DNA from 2 places in the Pseudomonas sp. GW821-FHT04D07 genome. Region 2 is predicted to be linked to the other one. Evidence: predicted binding sites of a transcription regulator. Region 2 holds the regulator's gene; the other holds the start of a gene.
What was found. Region 2 encodes FliA, which starts transcription of late flagellar genes. Its sites were predicted from a motif close to CTAAAGTTTNNNNNNNNNNNGCCGNTAA; they were not measured.

Region 1: a site for FliA is predicted at 9,329-9,356, ahead of AC07T0_RS08065 (methyl-accepting chemotaxis protein). Genes of this name have one in related genera too.

What each region holds. Positions count from the first base shown of each region.
Region 1 covers NZ_JBWKTH010000004.1:140,660-152,181, reverse strand. The annotation lists gene cyoA (ubiquinol oxidase subunit II) at 1-715, opposite strand, end outside; gene AC07T0_RS08100 (disulfide bond formation protein B) at 1,543-2,052, opposite strand; gene hmpA (NO-inducible flavohemoprotein) at 2,405-3,586, opposite strand; gene norR (nitric oxide reductase transcriptional regulator NorR) at 3,742-5,292, shown strand; gene AC07T0_RS08085 (chemotaxis protein CheV) at 5,413-6,315, shown strand; gene AC07T0_RS08080 (GNAT family N-acetyltransferase) at 6,316-6,807, shown strand; gene AC07T0_RS08075 (hypothetical protein) at 6,843-7,166, shown strand; gene AC07T0_RS08070 (YkgJ family cysteine cluster protein) at 7,264-8,016, shown strand; gene AC07T0_RS08065 (methyl-accepting chemotaxis protein) at 8,159-9,190, opposite strand; partial or broken gene AC07T0_RS08060 (PAS domain-containing protein) at 9,461-9,742, opposite strand; gene AC07T0_RS08055 (hypothetical protein) at 9,966-10,208, opposite strand; gene AC07T0_RS08050 (fimbrial protein) at 10,296-11,276, opposite strand; gene AC07T0_RS08045 (fimbrial biogenesis chaperone) at 11,269-11,522, opposite strand, start outside.
Region 2 covers NZ_JBWKTH010000001.1:645,595-657,116, reverse strand. The annotation lists gene AC07T0_RS03105 (CheW domain-containing protein) at 1-188, opposite strand, end outside; gene AC07T0_RS03100 (ParA family protein) at 273-1,061, opposite strand; gene motD (flagellar motor protein MotD) at 1,113-2,000, opposite strand; gene AC07T0_RS03090 (flagellar motor protein) at 2,011-2,751, opposite strand; gene AC07T0_RS03085 (protein-glutamate methylesterase/protein-glutamine glutaminase) at 2,751-3,896, opposite strand; gene AC07T0_RS03080 (chemotaxis protein CheA) at 3,949-6,219, opposite strand; gene AC07T0_RS03075 (protein phosphatase CheZ) at 6,234-7,022, opposite strand; gene AC07T0_RS03070 (chemotaxis response regulator CheY) at 7,045-7,416, opposite strand; gene fliA (RNA polymerase sigma factor FliA) at 7,589-8,329, opposite strand; gene fleN (flagellar synthesis regulator FleN) at 8,326-9,159, opposite strand; gene flhF (flagellar biosynthesis GTPase FlhF) at 9,281-10,609, opposite strand; gene flhA (flagellar biosynthesis protein FlhA) at 10,621-11,522, opposite strand, start outside.

The DNA of each region.
Region 1 (11,522 bases), on a different contig from region 2:
CCTTCTTGACCTCAGCTACCCAGGCATCGAAATCCGCCTGGCTGGTTGCGGTCGCTTTGAATTTCATACCGGTGAAGCCGGCGCCGCTGTAGTTGGCGGAAATCCCTTCGTACTCATGATTCTCGTTGGAGATCAGGTGCAGCTTGGTCTGCATACCGGCCATGGCGTAGATCTGACCGCCCAGGCCCGGGATGAAGAACGAGTTCATCACGCTGTCGGAAGTGATCTTGAAGTTCACCGGTGTCTTGGCCGGGAAGACCAGCTTGTTGACGGTGGCAATGCCTTGTTCCGGGTAGATGAACAGCCATTTCCAGTCCAGCGCGACCACTTCGACGGTGATCGGCTTGACGTCGGATTCCAGCGGACGATAAGGGTCCAGGGCGTGGGTCGACTTGTAGGTGACGACACCCAGGAACAGGATGATGATCGCAGGAACGGCCCAGATCACGATTTCGATCTTGGTCGAGTGATTCCATTTCGGTGCGTAGGTGGCGTCCTTGTTCGACGCGCGGTATTTCCAGGCGAAGGCAAAGGTCATCAGGATGACCGGCACCACGACCAACAGCATCAGCAGCGTAGCGGTGATGATCAGGTTACGTTCGTCCAGGCCCACCTGACCCTTCGGGTCGAGCAAGGTCATGTTGCACCCTCCCAGCAACAACGTGCCGAGCAGTGGCAACAAGCCTAAGAATCTGGGATACCTTGTTTTACTCATCTCACGACCTCTAAAGCAGCTTGCGCAATGCAGTTGGGTTTCGATAGCCAACACTTCACCCTGCCAAGGGTTGGCAATTTTTTCCGATTGAATAAGGGCCTGTCCGTCGCACCAATCGCTGATCGGCGCCTCTGGAACGAGCGTGAGTTCTTATTCGATTTCGTGGGTCATAGGCCTTGTTACAGACCAATTCCATTTGGTGCGGATACTTGGAAAGGTTGCCAGCACCAGGGGTCGCATAGCGCCCTTGAGCCCTTCGACCGCCCTATTGCGCTCAGGCAGAGCGGCGCCGGACATTCAGTGCGGCGATTGTAGTTAGGTCGCGTTTTATAAACCACGTCTCATCCTGAAATATTTTTTATCAATTCACGCAACAATCATTAACCGTTTTTGCAACGATCCTGAATCGTATCGCTTTTCATTCTCAGCAAAAAGCCATGAACCGCTCTTTTGTTTGACAACTGATCCGCCCCGCAATCGCCCCGCCGAGAGCCTGAAAAGAGGCTCTGGCCCAAGCATGACGGGGTATTGCGCGGGTCTTCGAGGGGGGCTGGGACAAGCCCTGCACAAGAATGAAACACAGGGGGTGCCAGGGAACTTTTTCGAGGAAGACTGTCAATCAGAAGATGACATCGCGGTCAGAAACGACCGCTGCGACCGCTGCGACGTGACAATATGTCGCAGTTTTTTCAGCCCTTTTCTTGTCTGCCATCAAGGCACTTTTATCGCGGTTAGCGAACATAAAAACGCCCCGATCTTACATGAAAGACCGGGGCGTTTTTCAAGGATGAGTGGCGAGGATCGGCCCCAAGGGCCAAGCGCCGGAATCAGCGGTTTTTCTGGCGATTACGGTAGATACCCACCGGCACCAGCAACACTGTCAGTACGAAAGCCACCAGCGCCCACTGCGCCAGGGACAGGCCCAGCACCGGCGGGTACGGCGTTTCGCAGAACCCCTCGACCTGGAAACCCAACGGGAAGATCGACGCCAGGGGCAGGCCATCGACGATCGGTTGCAACACGTCGATACCGCAGCTCACCGCCGGGTTGGCCTGGATATAGACATGGCGGCCCGCCGCAATGATGCCGCCGACGGCACTCAGCCACACCAGCACTTCCAGCACCGTGAGACTGCGTCGGGTGCGCATGCCGGCGCCAATAAAGGCAAAGAGCGCAATGAACAGCAAGGCGTAGCGCTGCAGGATACACAACGGGCAAGGTAACTCGCCCAGCACCACCTGCATGTACAAGGCACCGCCGATCAAGGCGAGGCAGACCAGCCCCAGCAGGACCAGAAAACGCTTTTCCCGTCCCAGCCGCATCATTTCGTCAGTCATCCCGTTTCCCTTTGACTCGTTGTTGGATCGGCCGGAGGGCCGCGCAGCGTGCCGCGGCATCAAACCGAGGTTGTATCCCATGGGCCCACAGGTCGCAATCCAATCGCTTCAACCCGCTGAACATGCGTTGTCCGCAAGTCTACACGTTGACCATGACCTTTGAGCGTATTGAACAGCCCCCGCCAGCGTCTGCGGGAGTATGGGTAAACCACCACAAGATCGCCGACAACGCTCGGCGAATTAACGACAAGCCGATTAAACCGGGATTAACGCGCCAAAGGATTTTGCCCAGCCGCCGGATCCATCCTCCCGACAACCGTGGCCAACGGGCTGGCCACGGCGCTCTCGCGGGTTACTCCAAGGCCGCGGCCGGGCCGAAGAACTCATAGCGGCTCTGTTGCTCCGGCACTCCCAGGGCTTTCAAGTGACGCTTGATCGCGCCCATGAAGCCCTTGGGCCCGAGGAAATAGGCATCCAGGTCACGTTCCTGCGGCAACCACTCGCCCAACTGTTCCTGACTCAGCAGGCCGACCTTGTCCGCCGCCGGGCTGACGCCGTCATCCTCGGCATAACAATAGAAGCGCTTGAGTTGCGGATGACGCTCGGCCAGAGCATCGACCCAGTCACGGAAAGCATGCACCTGGCCGTTGCGCGCGCAGTGGATAAAATGCACTGGTCGCTCGCCCGCCAACGCGGCTTCGAGCATGGGCAGGGTCGGCGTGATCCCCACTCCACCACTGATCAATACCAACGGCTTGTCGCTGGCCGCCAGGGTGAACTCGCCGGCTGGCGGGAACAGCTCCAGGGTCGCGCCGATGGCCAGTTGGTCATGCAGATAGTTCGACACCCGCCCACCCGCTTCGCGCTTGACGCTGATCCGATACTGCCCGGCCTTCGCCAGCGCCGAGAGCGAGTAGTTGCGTCGGACCTCTTCGCCGTCGATCAGCAGCCTCATGCCGATGTACTGCCCGGGGGTGAACGCCAGGATCGGCTGACCGTCCACCGGTTCGAAATAGAACGAGGTGATTTCCAGGCTTTCCTCGACCTTGGCCGTCACCTTGAACAGCCGTGCACCGCGCCAGCCGCCGGGCGCCAGGGCCTTCTCGTCATAAATAGCGGTTTCGGCACCGATCAGGATATCGGCCAACTGGTTGTAGGCCGCGCCCCAGGCACTCATCACCTCGGGCGTGGCGATTTCCTCGCCGAGCACTTCGTGAATGGCCCGCAACAGGCAAGTGCCGACAATCGGGTAATGTTCCGGAAGGATCTGCAGCGCAACATGCTTGTTGATGATCTTGGCCACCAGGTCGCCCAACTGGTCAAGCTGGTCGATATGCCGGGCGTACATCAATACGCCATTGGCCAGGGCCCGGGGCTGATCGCCACTGGACTGGTGGGCCTGGTTGAACAGTGGACGCACCTGCGGGTACTCGGACAGCATCATCCGGTAGAAGTGAGTGATCAGCGCCTCGCCGCCACTTTCCAGCAGCGGCACAGTCGATTTGACGATGGCACGGTCTTGAACGCTCAGCATGGGTCAACTCCTGGGTATGAGGTTTTATCGGAATTAACCTTTACTCATCACACTTCATGCCAAGATTAAAATGCATATAAATCAATAAGTTAAAATAATATTAGTCATATAGACTACAAGAGCTTTATAGTCAATCCGACACCATAGGAGTCAATATGACTGCAAAGCTCCTGCTGACCACCCTACTTCCACTGGTATCGGATCTCTCACGGGAACTGCCCGAAAGCGAACGCTACCGGCGCCTGCTCGAAGCCATGCGCGCCCTGCTACCCTGCGACGCCGCCGCGCTGCTACGCCTTGATGGTGAGTGGCTGGTGCCACTGGCCGTCGATGGCCTGAGCCCCGACACCCTCGGTCGGCGCTTCAAGATCAGCGAGCATCCGCGCTTCCAGATCCTGCTCGGCAGCCATGGACCAACCCGCTTCGACAGCGACAGCGATCTGCCGGATCCTTACGACGGGCTGGTGGATGGCTTGACCGAGCACCTGGAGGTCCATGACTGCCTGGGCTGCCCACTGTTTATCGACGAACAACCCTGGGGTCTGCTGACCCTCGACGCCCTCGCCCCGGAGCGCTTCGAACGGATCGAACTCGACGCCCTGCAGGCTTTCGCCAGTCTGGCGGCGGCCACGGTCAACGCCGCCGAACGCATCGAGCGTCTGGCCTTGCGCGCCGAGGACGAGCACCAGCGCGCCGAGCTCTATCGCCAGGCCAACGGCGGGCAGAATCGCGAAATGATCGGCCAGAGCAAAACCCACAAACGCCTGGTGGAAGAGATCAAACTCGTCGGCGGCAGCGATCTGACAGTGCTGATCACCGGTGAAACCGGGGTCGGCAAGGAACTGGTGGCCCAGGCGATCCATGCGGCTTCCCCGCGTGCGGAAAAACCCATCATCAGCCTCAATTGCGCGGCCCTGCCGGACACCCTGGTGGAAAGCGAGCTGTTCGGTCATGTGCGCGGTGCCTTTACCGGAGCCGTGAACGATCGCCGCGGCAAGTTCGAACTGGCCAATGGCGGCACGCTGTTTCTCGATGAGGTCGGCGAGCTGTCGCTGAGCGTCCAGGCCAAGTTGTTACGGGTGCTGCAAAGCGGCCAGCTACAAAGACTGGGCTCGGACCGCGAGCATCAGGTGGATGTACGACTGATCGCCGCCACCAACCGCGACCTGGCCGAAGAAGTGCGCAGCGGGCGCTATCGGGCCGACTTCTACCACCGCCTGAGTGTCTATCCGCTGCACGTGCCGGCCCTGCGCGAGCGCGGTCGCGATGTATTGCTATTAAGCGGTTTTTTTCTGGAACAGAACCGCTCGCGCATGGGCCTGGGCAGCTTACGCCTGAGCGCCGATGCCCAGGCGGCGCTGCTGGCGTACAACTGGCCGGGCAACGTCCGCGAGCTGGAGCACCTGATCGGGCGTAGCGCCTTGAAGGCCTTGGGCAATTGCCGGGAACGACCGAAGATCCTCAGCCTGAGCGCGGCCGATCTGGGCTTGCCGACGGCTGTCGCGCCAGCCCCGGCAGCACAACCCCCGGCCCCGCCGGAATTTGAAAGCGACGTTGATCTGCGCCAGGCCACGGAAAATTACCAGCGGCAACTGATCAGCGCCTGCCTGGAGCGCCACCAGCACAATTGGGCGAGCGCCGCACGAGAACTGGGCCTGGACCGAGCCAACCTGGGACGGATGGCCAAACGACTCGGCTTGAAGTAAGCCCTTAGCAGGGAGTTGTGTATTACACCTAAAGACAGCCCCGCTCGGGTCGATAACCCATTATCGATAGCCGTTCAGGGTTAATCTGTCCTGAACCACCTTTTTCCACAGAAGGTTTCTATGTCTTCCAACAAAGCCCGCGCAGACTCGCTGTCACTTCTGCTTTTTACCTTGCGCAGCGGCAAGCTGATGGCAATCAACCTGCTGAAAGTCAGTGAAATCATTCCCTGCCCGCCGCTGACCAAGCTGCCGGAGTCCCATCCCCACGTCAAAGGTATCGCCACCCTGCGCGGCGCCTCGCTGTCGGTGATCGACCTGAGCCGCGCCCTCGGCGAACGCCCGTTGGTGGACCCGGATGGCGGCTGCCTGATCGTCACCGATATCAGCCGCTCGAAACAGGGCCTGCATGTCCAGGCCGTGAGCAAGATCGTCCATTGCCTGACCACCGATATCCGCCCGCCGCCCTACGGTTCCGGCGGACCCAAGGCCTTTATCACCGGGGTGACCCAGGTCGATGGCACGCTGGTCCAGGTGCTGGATATCGAAAAGGTCATCCACGGCATCTCACCGACGCAAATCGAAGTCACGCCCAGCGAATTGACCATGGAAGAAGCGGAAATCCTCGGCCATGCGCGCATTCTGGTGGTCGACGACAGCCAGGTGGCCCTGCAGCAATCGGTGCTCACCTTGCGCACCCTTGGCCTGACCTGCCACACCGCCCGCAGCGCCAAGGAGGCCATCGGTTGCCTGCTCGACCTGCAAGGCACCGCCGAGCAGATCAACGTGGTGGTCTCGGACATCGAGATGTCCGAGATGGACGGCTACGCCTTCACCCGCACGATCCGTGAAACCCCGGATTTCCAGGACCTCTATATCCTCCTGCACACCTCCCTGGACAGCGCCATGAACAGCGAGAAGGCGCGACTGGCCGGGGCCAATGCGGTGCTGACCAAGTTTTCCTCGCCGGAACTGACCCGGTGCCTGATCCAGGCCGCCCGGACCGTCACGGAGCAAGGGATCTAAATGCCCGACCGTCACTGCCAGTTGTTGCGCAAGGACCTCGATGACTTGCTGGATATCCCCCAGTGGCCGGCCGGCATCCGCGTGGGCGTGTTGCGAGCCGAGCTGATGGAGCCGGTGCATGCCTTGCTCAAACTGGGTTACCTGAATGGCGGTGGCAGTGTCGAGGACTTCACCCAATGGCGCCAACGTTTCACGGCCGATGCTGAGTTCGACCCCTCGCTGTGCCTGATTGCCCTCGACGAGCACGGCGTGGCGGGTGTCGCCCTGTGCTGGACCAGCGCCTATATCAAGGACCTGGTAGTGCATCCGCGCCGACGCGCCCAAGGCCTGGGCCTGGCCTTGTTGCGCCAGGCCTTCAAGGTGTTCGCCTCACGCGGCGAAGCCTTTGTCGACCTCAAGGTCATGGAAAACAACCTCACCGCCAGGCAGCTGTACGAGCGCGCCGGCATGCGTTTTATCGAACGCTATGAAGTCAGCCCGGCTCAGGCATAATCCCCCTTCCCCGCCGCCCTTGAAGGAGACCTGTCATGAAAGCCTTCACCCTGCTCTTCATCAGCCTCGTCACCCTGGCCAGCCAGGCCCAGGCCGCCAGCCCCGACGCCTGGGCGAACTACCACAAGGCCGTGGTTGCCGGTTGCACCAAGGTCAGCAAACTGAAAAGCGTTAAGCCCGTGGGCAACCCCGCGCAATTCGACGACAAGGTCGGTTACACCGCCTTGCTGCTGCACGGTCGCTATCCGCAGGCACATATGAAGAACCAGCCGGGTACCGAATTGTGCCTGTACAACAAGAAGAGCAAGACCGCTGTGGTCACCGAATGGGATTCGGTCATGCCCGCCCGCAGCAACTGAGCGGCTGGCGCATAACTTGCTTTGACCGAAGCTCGCACGGCGAAACAAAACGGAATTACGTCACCGTCCCAGCCCTTGTCTTTCGGTCGGCCCACTCATGAGTACCCATTTTTCCTGCGTCGGTTGTGGCAAATGCTGCACCGATCATCATGTGCCCCTGACACTGGCCGAAGCCCGGCAATGGGCGGCGGACGGCGGCCAGGTGATCGTCCTGGTCGAGGCCTTTCTGGCGGATGGCCTGGGCCAGCCGGAACAGCAGCGCGATCACGTGCTGCGCCGCTCCTGGGGCGTGCCCAGCGGTCACACCGAAGCCCGCGTCGCCATCACCTTTGCCGCCTACAACGTCGGCCCCTGCCGGAATCTTGACGAAGACCTGCTCTGCCGGATCTACCAACGGCGGCCGCTGGTGTGCCGGATCTATCCGATGGAAATCAATCCGCATATCCCGCTGCGCCCCGAGGCCAAGGATTGCCCGCCGCAGGCCTGGGAGGACACGCAGCCGCTGTTTATCGTCGGCGGGCAGTTGCAGGACCTGGAACTGGTCCGCTTGATCGAGGCCTCGCGCCAGGCCGATCGTGACGATATCCAGGCCAAGGAACTGATCTGCGCACGGCTGGGGATTCATACCACGGCGCTCAAGGGCGACGGCTTCACCGCCTACCTGCCGCAGATGTCGGCGTTCGCGGAGGCGATTGACCAGGTGCAGCAACTGACGCAGTGGCCGGCGCCGAGCGAGTGGAGCTTTCACGTCTCCGGACCAGCCATCGCCGGGCCGTTGCAGGCGGCGGGGGCTCGGGTGGTGAGCGAAGCGGCGACCACCTATGCCTTTATCCCCTTGCAGGCGGCCTGACCCCGGATAAAGATCCGCCTGGAGAAACACGGACCTGTAGGAGCCGGCTTGCTGGCGATGGCGGCCGATCAGGCGATGCAAGGCTCACGGGCCTCATCGCCAGCAAGCCGGCTCCTACAAGGGATCGCGTTGACCCTGCCTGTCAACAGCGCTTGCGCCAGAACTCCTGGGCCAGTGAGCGCAGGTCGTCCGCCAGCCCCGCGACATCCCCCGAACTGAGATGACTCTGCTGACCGACGTTGACCAGCGCCTCGCAGGCATTGCGGATGCTGACGATATTGCGGTTGATATCCTCGCTGACGCTGCTCTGCTCCTCCACCGCCGAAGCGATCTGCTGGCTCATCGCGGTAATCCGGCTGACCCGCTGGCTGATCCCGGCCAGGGCATCGGCCGCCTGCTGGACCTGCTGCACACTGTCTTCGGCCTGCTGGCTGCTGTGCTGCATCACCTCGACCGCGTTGCGCGCACCCTCCTGCAGATTGCTGATCATGCGCTGGATTTCGTTGGTCGACTGCTGCGTACGCTGGGCCAGCCCGCGCACTTCGTCGGCCACCACCGCGAAGCCTCGGCCCTGCTCCCCGGCGCGGGCGGCTTCGATGGCGGCATTGAGCGCCAGCAAGTTGGTCTGGTCGGCAATCGCGCGGATCACTTCCAACACCGTGGAGATCTCGGTGCTGTGGCTTTCCAGGTGCAGGATCACCTCCGTGGCCCGCGCCAGTTCGTTGGCCAGGCGCAGCACCGCACTGCGGCTTTCCCCCACCAGTTGATGACCTGCACAGGTTTCGTTGCCCACCTGGTCGGCCACTTCCGAGGCCTGCTGAGCATTGCTGGCGACCTGGGCCACACTGGCGCTCATCTGCTGGATGGCCGCCGCCACCTGGTCGGTTTCGGCCTGCTGGTCGAGGGTGCTGTCGTGACTGCTGTGAAGATGCCGGGCCAACGCCTGGGCATGCCCGGACAGGCGCAGCGAGGCATCGCCGATGCGCCCCACCACCGCACCGACCTGGGCCTCGAGCATGTTCAAGGCAAAACCGATCTGGCCGAACTCGTCGCTCCGACCGGTGTAGATCGCCTGACTCAAGGGATTGTCAGCGATCTCCCGGGCCCGCGCCGTAAGCCCGGAAAACGGGCGCAAGGAGCAATGGGTCAGCACACCGACCAGCACGCTCCCCAGGACCCAGAGTCCCAACTCAACCTCCAGCGATTGCCCGCCAACCCCATGCCCCAGCGCCAGGACAAGCGCAAGCGCGGCGCTGACCTGCGCCCAGAGCCGGGTCTGCAAGCGCAGCCCGGGCAGGCGCTGACGCCAGGGCAAACGGCCGTTGCGCAACCAACCGTACCAGCGTTCGGCGGCCTCGACCTGCGCGGCATCGGGCCGGGTCCGCACCGACTGGTACTCCACGGTCTGGCCGTCGCGAGTCACCGGCGTGGCGTAGGCGCTGACCCAGTAGTGATCGCCATTCTTGCAGCGATTCTTCACCAGCCCCATCCACGAGTGCCCGTCCTTGAGGGTCTGCCACATATGCGCGAATGCCTCGGCGGGCATGTCTGGATGCCGCAACAGGTTATGTGGCGAACCGAGCAGCTCCTCACGGCTGTAGCCGCTGATCCTGATGAAGTCAGGATTGGCGTAGGTAATCGTGCTGTCCAGATCGGTAGTCGAAAGGATGTTGGCGTCAAAGGCGACGTCTAGATTTCGCCCGGTAATCGGGAGATTGATCTTCATGGAAAACGCGCTCGAAAGTGGGAGGAGTCGACAGGACGTCGACTCTAAGCGCGCGAAAAAGCCAGACACTGATCCAGCTCATGATCCTGGCATTTAGCCATGTTCATGACAAATCAAAGACGTTCACTGTTTTTTTTGGCGCCAACCCGTCGGCGACGAGGCCCCTGAACCTGGCGCGGCATTGACGCTCGCCATCGCCGGCAAGCCAACTCCCACGCGAAGCTCAGCGTTTGCCCATGGATCGACGCGTACCATTGGGCGCGCGGCCCGGTCTCTCGTGATGGCCGTCCTTGCCACCTTTCTGGTACCAGGTCTGGCCGGCCTTTTTCGCCGCGGCAAATTCAGCAGGGTTGAACGGAAAGCTGAAGGCCGGGACGGCGGGCTTTTCGCTGACCGCAAGCTCGGCCTCGACCACAGGCTCTTCACCCGGGTTGGCGGAAACGGACGGTTGTTCAGGGGCAGTCATGGAAGCTCCGAAAAGGCGGGACGGATCAGGTCGAACCGAAAGACCGCAGTATACCTGCGAGCGCCCTGCCCGCGCCGCCGCCAACGGTCATTTATAGAACAAATCGACCACCACCCCGGCCGAGAACGGCCCGGCCTTGGGTCGGTCACTGTTCCACACCAGCTCGGCATCGAAGCGGGCCATGGCTGCCCGGGTTTCGCCCAGCAGGTCAGCCAGGTGAAAGGAGCGGTTGTAGGGAATCCCCAGGCCGCCGTCCGCCCGGACAATTCGGATGCCCACGCCATCATTGCCCTGGGGAATCAGCAGATCCCCGGAGACACTGCCCGACACCGGCTTCAAGCGCGCGTCCAGGCTGAACGCCGTGTCACAGGTCCGACTGGTGTGCAGGGCGAATGGGCGGCGCGCCGCCACCTGGCCCATGACCACCCGCTCGATGGCGACCCTGCCGAAGTCGACGGTTTCGGGAATCACCTGCAGCTCGGCATCACAGGCAACGAAGCGCAGACCGGAAAGGTTGTTGATCACGTAATTGAGCGAGCGCCCGCCCGTGCTCGGCCCAGCGCTGCCATCCAGTTGGAACAGGCGGTAGTCCTGCAGGTTGCTCGCCACTCCCGAAGGCGGCGTCGGCCCGAACTTCTCGATAAACACCGAGAAGGCCAGGTTGAAGCTCAACGGCGGACAGGCTCCTTCAAGGCATCCCGGGACCCGCCGCCCGGTAGCGATGCGTCCACTGCTCTGGCGATGATCGACGCCGTCATGGCTCAAGCCGGCGCGGATACCCTGGCCGATCACCTGGCCGGCCGGATTGAGGTAGATAAATACCTCCTCGTCGCCGCCCTGAGGATTGTCCCGGGCGCAATCGAGCGCCAGGTTGAGCGGTTCCGAACGCCAGATCACGCTGCCATTGGGCAATGAGGCCGGTATCGCGACCGTGCTGCCCAGGTCAGCGTTGACCAGACTCGCGCCACTGCCCTGCAAGGTGCAGCTCAGGGCAAAGGCGCTGGTCGGACTCAAGAGTCCGAGCCACAGCAACGGACGCAGCCAGGCACGGCAAGCAAGCTTAGTCATGGGATGAAACCTTCTGTTCGGAATGGACGGGCTCGGCATTCAGCGATGCATTGAACGGCGCACCGAAGGCCAGCCGGGCACGATAGGCGCGCTGGCCGCCGTAGTCGGTCAGCGCCTTGAACTGCAAGTGCTGCGCCGGGGAGCGGGCAAGGATCAGTTCACGACGCTCTCCCGGCGGGACCAGCAAATCCTCCCCCGGAGGCTGGGGCGTGCCCTGGCGCGGGGCCTCCTCGATCTGAATATTCA
Region 2 (11,522 bases):
TCGAGCACGGCGGCCTGGAACTCGTCCAGTTCGCTGACCGGGCTCGGTTCCACCGGCACCGATACCGGCACCTCGACAGTGGCGGCGATTTCCACCGGCAACTCTTCGGTCGCCTCCTGCAACAGTGCATCCAGGTAGGATTGCAGCGCCACTTGCGGCCGTGTGGTGATTTCGACAGGACGGATCATGTGTATGCCCATGGAGATGTCCCGTTACAGTAACCTGTAAAGGGTATCGGCTGGACAGGCAGGTGACTTGAGGACTGGGTCACGTCAGGCCACCTGCGGAATGAGTTGCTGGGTCAGCAAGTGCTTGAGCAGGGCTCGATAGGCCAGCACGCCACGGCTCTTGCCGTCGAACTGCGACGGTGTCACACCGGCGCGGCTGGCATCGCGCAGGCGCGTGTCGACCGGAATATAGCCTTCCCAGATGGTCTCCGGGAACTTGTCGCGCAAGACCCGCAAGGTGCCCATGGAGGCCTGGGTCCGGCGGTCGAACAGGGTCGGCACGATGGTGTAGGGCAAGGCCTGCTTGCGCGAACGGTTGATCATCGCCAGGGTGTTGACCATCCGCTCCAGGCCCTTGACCGCCAGGTGCTCGGTCTGCACCGGCACCACCAACTGCTGGCTCGCCGCCAGGGCATTGACCATCAACACGCCGAGCAATGGCGGGCTGTCGATCACCGCGTAATCGAAGTCCTGCCACAACTGCGCCAAGCTCTTGGCGATCACCAGGCCCAGGCCGCTCTGGCCCGGCGAAAGGCGCTCGAGGGTCGCCAGGGCGGTACTCGACGGCAGCAGGGAAATCCGTTCGTCGCTGGTGGACAACAGCAATTGGCCGGGCAAGCCCGTGGGCACCGTGCCCCGATGCTGGAACAGGTCAAAATTGCTGTGTTCCAGGGTATCGGGGTCATAACCGAAATAGCTGGTCATCGAGCCGTGGGGGTCGAGGTCGACCACGACCACGCGCTTGCCCGCCTCGGCCAGCAATCCGGCTAAAGCGATGGAGGAAGTGGTCTTACCGACGCCACCCTTTTGATTGGCTACTGCCCAGACTCTCATTCAGTGTATTCCTCCCGACCGGCATCAAGCCGGCCGAGAAATAGCGCCAAGTTATAGAGCAGGTGCCGGAGATTTGACGGCGTTCTCGCGTACCGCTTGCTTTATCGCTGGCGGTGCAGTTTGTGTGCCAGCACGCTTCAAGGCCGCGTCCGGTTTTGCATTGGCGGTGCCAGTCCCCGTCAGGCTGCGACGCACGTCGAGGTTACGCGACACCACCAGCACCACCCGCCGGTTGCGCGCCCGGCCTTCGGCGGTGGCATTGTTGGCCACCGGCTGGAACTCGCCATAACCCACCGAGGCCAGGCGACCGGGGTTGACCCCATCCATGGCCATCATCCGTACGATACTCGCCGAGCGGGCCGAGGACAGCTCCCAGTTGGTGGGGTATTGCGCGGTACGAATCGGTTGGTCGTCGGTAAAGCCTTCGACATGGATCGGGTTGTCGAAGGGTTTGAGGATCTTCGCCACCTTGTCGATGATGTTGAACGCCATGTCGCTGGGCATCGCATCACCGCTGCCGAACAGCAGGCTGGAGTTGAGTTCGATCTCGACCCACAGTTCGTTGCCACGCACGGTCATCTGGTTGGAGCTGATCAAGTCGCCGAACGCCGCGCTGATATCGTCGGCGATGCTCTTCAGCGGATCCTTGGCGCCCTGGCCGAAGGCCGCGTCGGTCTGTTCGCTGTCCTTGATCAACGGGTCGGCCGGCTTGACCGTCACCGGGCGTTCGTCACCGATGGGAATCGGCTTGAGGCTGCGATCGACGTCGCTGAACACCCCGACCAGCGCCTGGGAGATCACCTTGTACTTGCCTTCATTGATCGAGGAAATCGAGTACATGACCACGAAAAAGGCGAACAGCAGCGTGATGAAGTCGGCGTAGGAAACCAGCCAGCGCTCGTGATTCACATGCTCTTCGTGTTGGCGACGTCTGGCCATGTCTACTCCATCAGTCCATGAAGCCTTGCAGCTTCAATTCAATGGAGCGCGGGTTCTCCCCCTCGGCAATCGACAGGATGCCTTCGAGGAGCATTTCCCGGTAACGTGACTGGCGCAAGGCAATCGACTTGAGCTTGCTCGCCACCGGCAGCAGCACCAGGTTGGCACTGGCCACGCCGTAGATGGTGGCGACGAAGGCCACGGCAATGCCGCTCCCCAGTTGCGAGGGGTCGCCGAGGTTACCCATCACGTGAATCAGGCCCATCACCGCACCGATGATGCCGATGGTCGGCGCATAGCCGCCCATGCTTTCGAAGACCTTGGCGGCCTCGATATCACGGCTTTCCTGGGTGTAGAAATCCACCTCCAGAATGCTGCGAATGGCTTCCGGCTCGGCGCCATCGACCAGCAGTTGCAGGCCTTTGCGCGAGTAGGTGTCGGGCTCGGCCTCGGCGACGCCTTCCAGGCCCAGCAGGCCCTCCTTGCGCGCCGTCAGGCTCCAGTTGACCACCCGCTCGACGCCGGCGGGCAGGTCGATGCGCGGCGGAAAGAGGATCCAGGCGAGAATCTGCATGGCACGCTTGAATGCACTCATCGGCGATTGCAGCAAGGCCGCGCCGATGGTCCCACCCAGCACGATCAAGGCCGCCGGACCGTTGGCCAGGGCCCCAAGGTGACCCCCTTCGAGGAAATTGCCACCAATGATGGCGACAAACGCCAGGATAATCCCGATAAGGCTCAACACATCCATCAGAGGCAGGCCTCGACCAGATGCTTGCCGATTTCATCCAGACTGTAGACCGCATCGGCCAGCTCAGCTTTGACGATGGCCATGGGCATGCCGTAGATCACGCAACTGGCTTCGTCCTGGGCCCAGATCGCACTGCCACCCTGCTTGAGCAGACGCGCACCTTCGCGGCCGTCGGCGCCCATGCCGGTGAGCACCACCGCCAGAACTTTGTCGCCATAGGACTTGGCCGCGGAACCGAAGGTGATATCCACACAGGGCTTGTAGTTCAGACGCTCATCACCCGGCAGGATTTTCACCGCGCCGCGCCCGTCGATCATCATCTGCTTGCCACCTGGCGCGAGCAAGGCCAGGCCGGGACGCAGGATGTCACCATCCTCGGCTTCCTTGACATTGATCTGGCAGAGCTTGTCCAGACGTTCGGCAAAGGCCTTGGTGAAGGCCGCCGGCATGTGCTGGATCAACACGATGGGCGCCGGGAAGCTGGCCGGCAACTGGGTCAGGACCCGTTGCAAGGCCACCGGACCACCGGTGGACGTACCGATGGCGACCAGCTTGTAGGCTTTGCGCTTCGGTGCCCCGGAAGTCGATACCGAAGCCTGTGTCGGGGCCGGGGCCGGGGCCGGGGCACGACTGGCCACCGGGGTGGTCCGCACGGGCGCCGGAGCCGGGCTGCCATAGCTGCCGGACGCCGGTGTCGGCGTAACGGCCGGAGACGGCGCGGCGGCGGGAACACTGCTGAAGCGACGGTTACTGCGCGAGATGCTGTGAACCTTCTCGCACAACAGTTGCTTGACCTTCTCGGGATTGCGCGAGATGTCTTCGAAATTCTTCGGCAGGAAATCCACGGCCCCGGCGTCCAGCGCATCGAGGGTCACTCGGGCGCCTTCGTGGGTCAGGGACGAGAACATCAATACCGGAGTCGGGCAGCGCTGCATGATATGCCGCACCGCCGTGATGCCGTCCATCATCGGCATCTCGTAGTCCATGGTGATCACGTCCGGCTTGAGGGCCAGGGCCTGATCGATGGCTTCTTTACCGTTGGTCGCCGTACCGACGACCTGGATGCTCGGATCCGCCGAAAGGATTTCCGAGACGCGGCGGCGGAAAAACCCCGAATCATCCACCACCAGGACCTTGACTACCATAAACACTCCGTTAGGCACGGCGGCGGACTTAAGCGCCGCCGCCGGTCCAGAATCAAATACGCCGTGCGGCGTAACGCTTGAGCATGCTCGGCACGTCGAGAATCAAGGCAATGCGACCGTCACCGGTAATGGTGGCGCCCGACATACCCGGAGTCCCCTGCAGCATCTTGCCCAGCGGTTTGATGACCACTTCTTCCTGGCCGACCAACTGATCGACGACGAAGCCGATCCGCTGGGTGCCCACTGAAAGGATCACCACATGGCCTTCGCGCTGCTCTTCGTGAGCGGCCGAGCTGACCAGCCAGCGCTTGAGGTAGAACAGCGGCAGGGCCTTGTCGCGGACAATCACCACTTCCTGGCCGTCGACCACGTTGGTGCGCGACAGGTCGAGGTGGAAGATCTCGTTGACGTTGACCAGCGGGAAGGCAAAGGCCTGGTTGCCGAGCATGACCATCAGGGTCGGCATGATCGCCAGGGTCAACGGGACCTTGATGACGATCTTCGAGCCCTTGCCCTTGGTCGAGTAGATGTTGATGGTGCCGTTGAGCTGGGCGATCTTGGTTTTCACCACATCCATGCCCACGCCACGCCCGGACACGTCGGAAATCTCGGTCTTGGTCGAGAAACCCGGGGCAAAGATCAGGTTGAAGCAGTCGGTCTCGCTCAGGCGATCGGCCGCATCCTTGTCCATCAGGCCCTTCTTCACCGCGATGCTGCGCAGCACGTCGGCGTCCATGCCCTTGCCGTCATCGGAGATCGACAGCAGGATGTGGTCGCCTTCCTGCTCGGCGGAGAGGATCACCCGACCGCTGCGGGACTTGCCCATGGCCTCGCGGTCGGCCGGTTCTTCGATACCGTGGTCGACCGAGTTGCGCACCAAGTGGACCAGCGGGTCGGCCAGGGCCTCCACCAGGTTCTTGTCGAGGTCGGTCTCTTCGCCCACCAGTTCCAGGTTGATCTCTTTCTTCAACTGCCGGGCCAGGTCGCGAACCAGGCGCGGGAAGCGGCCGAAAACTTTCTTGATCGGCTGCATGCGGGTTTTCATCACCGCGGTCTGCAGGTCGGCGGTCACCACGTCGAGGTTGGACACGGCCTTGGACATGGCCTCATCGCCACTGTTCAAGCCCAGGCGCACCAGGCGGTTACGCACCAGCACCAGTTCGCCGACCATGTTCATGATCTCGTCCAGGCGCGCGGTATCGACCCGCACGGTGGTTTCCGCTTCGCTGGCGGCCGGCTTGTCACCAGCGGCGGCGGCAGGTGCCGGCGCGCGGGCCGGAGCCGGTGCCGGTGCCGGCGCGGCCTTGGCCGGGGCTGGCGTCGCCGCTGCCGGAGCAGGTGCCTTGGCGGCAGGCGCGGCAGCAGCGGCCGGTTTGGCCGCCACCGGCGTAGCCACCGCCGTGGTCGCGGCCACTTCGGTGAATTTGCCCTTGCCATGCAACTCGTCGAGCAGCGATTCGAATTCCTGGTCGGTGATCAGGTCACCGCTGGCGGCGCCTGTACTTTCAGCCGCCTGGGCCGAAGCCGCGGTGGTATCGAGCGCTTCGACCTTGAACGACCCCTTGCCATGCAACTGGTCCAGCAAAGCTTCGAATTCGTCGTCGGTAATATCGGTACTTTCCGGCGCACCGCTGGCGGCAGCTGGGGCTGCCGGCGAAGTCGGTGCCGCGACCGCATCCGGGGCGAACTGGCCCTTGCCGTGCAACTGGTCGAGCAGCGATTCGAACTCGGCATCAGTGATTTCATCGCCGCCAGCCTCGCCCGGCGCCGCACCCACGGCCATGGCTTTTGGTGCCTCGGCTGCGGCCTTGACGCTGTTCAGGGAGTCGAGCAGCAATTCGAATTCATTGTCGGTGATGTCACCAGACTCGCTTTCAGCGACCGCTTCAGGCACCACGGCCTCGGCCACCGGCGCGGCCACGACTTCGGCAGCCGCCGGTTCCGCCAGACGCGCCAAGGCCGCCAGCAGTTCCGGGGTTGCCGCAGTGATCGGGCCACGTTCGCGCACTTCGCTGAACATGCCGTTCACCGCATCCAGCGCTTCCAGGACCACGTCCATCAGCTCCGAGTCGACACGTCGCTCACCCTTGCGCAGGATGTCGAACACGTTCTCGGCGATGTGACAGCACTCCACCAGCTCGTTGAGCTGGAGGAAGCCGGCGCCCCCTTTTACAGTGTGAAAACCGCGAAAGATTGCATTGAGCAGGTCCGCATCATCAGGCCGGCTTTCCAGCTCGACCAGTTGTTCGGACAGTTGCTCCAGAATCTCGCCGGCCTCAACCAGAAAATCCTGAAGGATCTCTTCATCGGCGCCGAAGCTCATGTGTTTGGGTGCTCCTAGAATCCAAGACTGGAAAGCAAATCGTCGACATCGTCCTGACCGGACATAACGTCTTCACGTTTATCGGCATGAATCTGCGGACCTACACCCTTGGCCAACTCATTTTGCGGATCTTTTTCGGCAAGGATGGCATCGTGATCATGCTCGATACCGGCAAAACGGTCGACCTGGCTGGCCATCAGCACCAGTTTGAGCAGGTTGCTTTCCACTTCGGTGACCATTTGGGTCACGCGCTTGATCACCTGACCGGTAAGGTCCTGGTAATCCTGGGCCAGCAGAATATCGTTCAGCTCGCTCGACACCGCGCGGGTTTCCTGCTCGCTGCGGGACAGGAACGTCTCGACCCGCCGCGCCAACTCGCGAAACTCCTGGGCACCGACTTCGCGCCGCATGAAACGGCTCCAGTCAGCGCCCAAGGCCTTGGCCTCCACGTTCAGGCCAGTGACCCTCGGGGTCGCACTCTCCACCAGGTCCATGGTGCGGTTGGCCGCGGCTTCCGTCAGCCTGACCACATAGGACAGGCGCTCGGTGGCGTCGGTGATCTGCGAGACTTCCTCGGCCTGCGGCATATGCGGGTCGATCTGGAAGTTGACAATAGCGCTGTGCAATTCGCGGGTGAGCTTGCCGACTTCCAGGTACAGGCCACGGTCACGGGTCTGATTCAGCTCATGGATCATTTGCACCGCGTCGCCAAATCGACCTTTTTCAAGGCTGTCGACCAGTTCGCGGGCATGTTTTTTCAGGGTTAGTTCAAAATCACCCAGTGAAGATTCGTTGTGCTCCATAGCGCCCCCGTGGTGGACTTCATCAGCCGATGCGTTCGAAGATTTTCTCGATCTTCTCTTTCAACGCCTGGGCCGTGAATGGTTTGACCACATAGCCGTTTACACCGGCCTGGGCAGCTTCGATGATCTGCTCGCGCTTGGCTTCGGCCGTGACCATCAACACCGGCAGGTGCTTGAGCTTTTCATCGGCACGCACGTGGCGCAGCAGATCGATGCCGGTCATGCCGGGCATGTTCCAGTCAGTGACCAGAAAGTCGATGCTACCGCTGTTGAGGACGGGAATCGCGGTAGTACCGTCGTCCGCCTCAACCGTGTTGGTGAACCCGAGGTCACGCAACAGGTTCTTGATGATCCGCCGCATCGTTGAAAAATCGTCAACGATGAGGATTTTCATGTTCTTGTCCAATTCGACCTCCAAGCAGTCTTAAACGCGTTCAGCACCTGGACGCGCTGTTCAATCAATTCGGCACAGCACTCAACGACTGCATGGAAACCTCATCCGGCCGAGTCTCCCACAGGGCGTCAAACGCCATGTCGGTCTCGTTCGCAGTGTTCCCGCACTGCCTTCAACGCGCTCGCCACTCCCCCAAACGCCCCCGCAAGCGGGCCGCGCACTGGCTGTGTAACTGGCTGACTCGCGATTCGCTGACCCCCAGCACCTCACCAATTTCCTTGAGGTTCAGCTCTTCGTCGTAGTACAGCGCCAACACCAGTCGCTCACGCTCCGGCAAATTGGCAATCGCATCCGCCAGCGCCGCCTGGAAGCGTTCATCTTCCAGATCGCGCGACGGTTCGAGATGAGCACTCGCGCCGTCCTCGTGCAGCCCTTCATGTTCGCCGTCCTGCAACAGGTCGTCGAAACTGAACAGGCGACTGCCCAAGGTATCGTTCAAAATCCCGTAATAATCGTCGAGACTCAATTGGAGTTCGGCTGCAACCTCGTGATCTTTAGCGTCACGGCCGGTTTTTGCTTCAATTGCACGAATTGCGTCACTGACCATGCGTGTATTGCGGTGCACCGAACGCGGTGCCCAGTCACCCTTGCGCACTTCATCAAGCATCGCGCCGCGGATACGGATGCCGGCATAGGTCTCGAAACTGGCACCTTTGCTCGCGTCGTACTTGGTCGAGACCTCCAGCAGACCGATCATCCCGGCCTGGATCAGATCCTCGACCTGAACGCTGGCCGGCAGTCGCGCCAGCAGGTGATAGGCAATACGTTTGACCAAAGGTGCGTAACGCTCGATCAGTTCATACTGGCTGTCACGTGACGACTTGGAATACATGCGATAGCCACTGGCAGTCATAGAACCGGTCCCGCACTCGTTTGATGCACCAGACGCTCGACGAAAAACTCCAGGTGCCCCCGAGGATTGGCAGGGAGCGGCCAGGTGTCGACCTTCTGCGCGATTGCCTTGAACGCCAAGGCGCATTTCGAACGGGGAAATGCCTCATAGACCGCGCGCTGCTTTTGCACGGCCTTGCGGACACACTCGTCATAAGGAACGGCGCCGACGTATTGTAGGGCCACATCCAGGAAACGATCCGTGACCTTGGTCAACTTGGCGAACAGGTTGCGGCCTTCCTGCGGGCTCTGGGCCATGTTGGCCAGTACGCGGAAGCGGTTCATGCCGTAGTCGCGGTTGAGCAGTTTGATCAAGGCGTAGGCGTCGGTGATCGAGGTCGGCTCGTCGCAGACCACCAGCAACACTTCCTGGGCCGCGCGGACGAAGCTGACCACCGACTCGCCAATACCCGCGGCCGTGTCGATCACCAGCACATCGAGGTTGTCGCCGATATCGCTGAATGCCTGGATCAGGCCGGCATGCTGCGCCGGGCTCAGGTGCACCATGCTCTGGGTCCCCGAGGCCGCCGGCACGATGCGAATCCCGCCCGGACCTTGCAACAGTACGTCGCGCAGTTCGCAGCGGCCCTCGACCACGTCGGCCAGGGTGCGTTTGGGGGTCAGGCCGAGCAGGACGTCGACATTCGCCAGCCCCAGATCCGCATCCAGCAGCATGACGCGCCGGCCAAGCTCAGCCAGCGCCAGGGACAAATTCACTGACACGTTGGTCTTCCCGACGCCACCTTTGCCGCCGGTCACCGCGATCACCTGTACGGGATGCATGCTGCCCATGTTCTCTTCTTACCTTGTCTTGCTTAGACGGAAGGCCACATAAGTGGCTGCGCGTTCACTTGTCGGAACAATGCGTGGCAGACCATCGATGTAGGTAATTTGCAACGTCTGAATACTCATCTCAGCCCACCCGCTTCGACGGGCTGTGGTAGATATCAGCGAACATATCGGCCATGGCTTCCTCGCTGGGTTCTTCCTGCATTTGCACACTGACCGCCCTGGACACCAGTTGATGCCGGCGTGGCAGGTGCAGATCATCCGGAATACGCGGCCCGTCGGTCAGATAGGCCACGGGCAGTTCGTGACTGATAGCCAGGCTCAGCACTTCGCCGAGGCTCGCCGTTTCATCCAGTTTAGTCAGGATGCAACCGGCCAGCCCGCAGCGTTTATAGCTGTGGTAGGCGGCCGTCAGCACCTGTTTCTGGCTGGTGGTAGCCAGGACCAGATAATTCTTCGCCTTGATCCCGCGTCCGGCCAGGCTTTCCAGTTGCATGCGCAACGCCGGGTCGCTGGCCTGCAGGCCGGCGGTATCGATCAGCACCACGCGTTTGCGCAGCAGCGGATCGAGGGCCTGGGCCAGGGACTGGCCCGGGTCGACATGGGTCACCGAGACATTGAGGATCCGCCCCAGGGTCTTGAGCTGCTCCTGGGCGCCGATGCGGAAGCTGTCCATGCTCACCAGCGCGATGTTCTGCGCGCCGTACTTGAGCACGTAGCGCGCCGCCAGCTTGGCCAGCGTGGTGGTCTTGCCCATGCCGGCAGGACCGACCATGGCAATCACACCGCCCTCTTCCAGTGGCTCGATCTCGGGTGTGACAATCATCCGCGCCAGGTGCGCCAGCAGCATGCGCCAGGCCTGGCGTGGCTCGTCGATCCCGGTAACCAGTTCCAGCAGGTCGCGCGACAGCGGCCCGGACAGGCCGATGCGCTGCAGACGGCGCCAGAGGTTGGCCTGCTGCGGCTGACGGCCTTGCAACTGGTTCCAGGCCAGGGAGCCCAGCTGGACTTCCAGCAGCTCACGCAGGCCGTTGAGTTCCGAACGCATCGAGTCGAACACCCGCTGGTCCACCGCCGGGGCGTGCACCACAGGCGCTGGCGCCGGGCGCCGCGGCTCGTCGAAAGTCGGTTCGATCAGCGGCTCGGCGGCGGTCAGCGGCAGGCCGGCGAACAGTTGGCGATTGGTTGCGTTGTCGGTATCGCCGTCACTGCGCAAGCTCAGTTCGGCCTGGGCGGTGACGATACGCGACTGGGTCTTGCGCAGCTCGTCTTCGAGCTCCATGTTCGGCACCCGCGGCGACAGCGCCGAGAGCTTGTAGTCCAGGGCAGCCGTCAGCTCGACACCGCCCGCAATCCGGCGGTTGCCGATAATGGCCGCGTCCGAGCCCAGCTCATCACGCACGAGCTTCATGGCCTGACGCATATCGGCGGCGAAAAAACGCTTAACTTGCATAACCCACTACCTCAGCCGTTGGGCCCTACTGTCGCAACGATGGTCACTTGCTTGTTGTCCGGAATTTCCTGGTAGGCCAAGACATGCAAACTTGGCACCGCCAGTCGTCCAAACCGCGAAAGCATCGCGCGAACCGGTCCAGCTACCAGCAGGATCACCGGCTGCCCTTGCATTTCCTGGCGCTGGGCGGCGTCGATCAGCGAACGCTGGAGTTTCTCGGCCATGCTCGGTTCCAGAAGAACGCCTTCTTCCGAGCCTTGTCCGGCCTTCTGCAGACTATTGAGCAATATCTGTTCCAACCTGGGCTCCAAGGTGATCACAGGCAGCTCGGACTCAAGCCCCACAATGCTTTGGACGATTGCACGGGACAATCCGACGCGAACCGCGGCAACCATAGCGGCAGTATCTTGACTCTTGGAGGCATTGTTGGCGATCGCTTCGGCAATGCTGCGGATGTCGCGGACCGGCACGTGTTCGGCGAGCAAGGCCTGCAGCACCTTGAGCAGATGCGACAGGGAAATGATCCCCGGCACCAGCTCTTCGGCCAGCTTCGGCGAGCCCTTGGCCAGCAATTGCATGAGTTGCTGGACTTCCTCGTGGCCGATCAGCTCGCTGGAGTGCTTGTAGAGGATCTGGTTGAGGTGCGTCGCCACCACGGTGCTGGCGTCGACCACGGTGTACCCCAGGGACTGCGCCTGGGAACGCTGACTGACCTCGATCCAGACCGCCTCCAGACCAAAGGCCGGGTCCTTGGCGGTAATCCCGTTGAGCGGGCCGTAGACCTGGCCCGGATTGATCGCCAGCTCGCGATCCGGGTAAATCTCGGCCTCAGCCAGGGTCACCCCCATCAGGGTCAGGCGGTAGGCACTGGGTGCCAGGTCAAGGTTGTCACGAATATGCACAGTGGGCATCA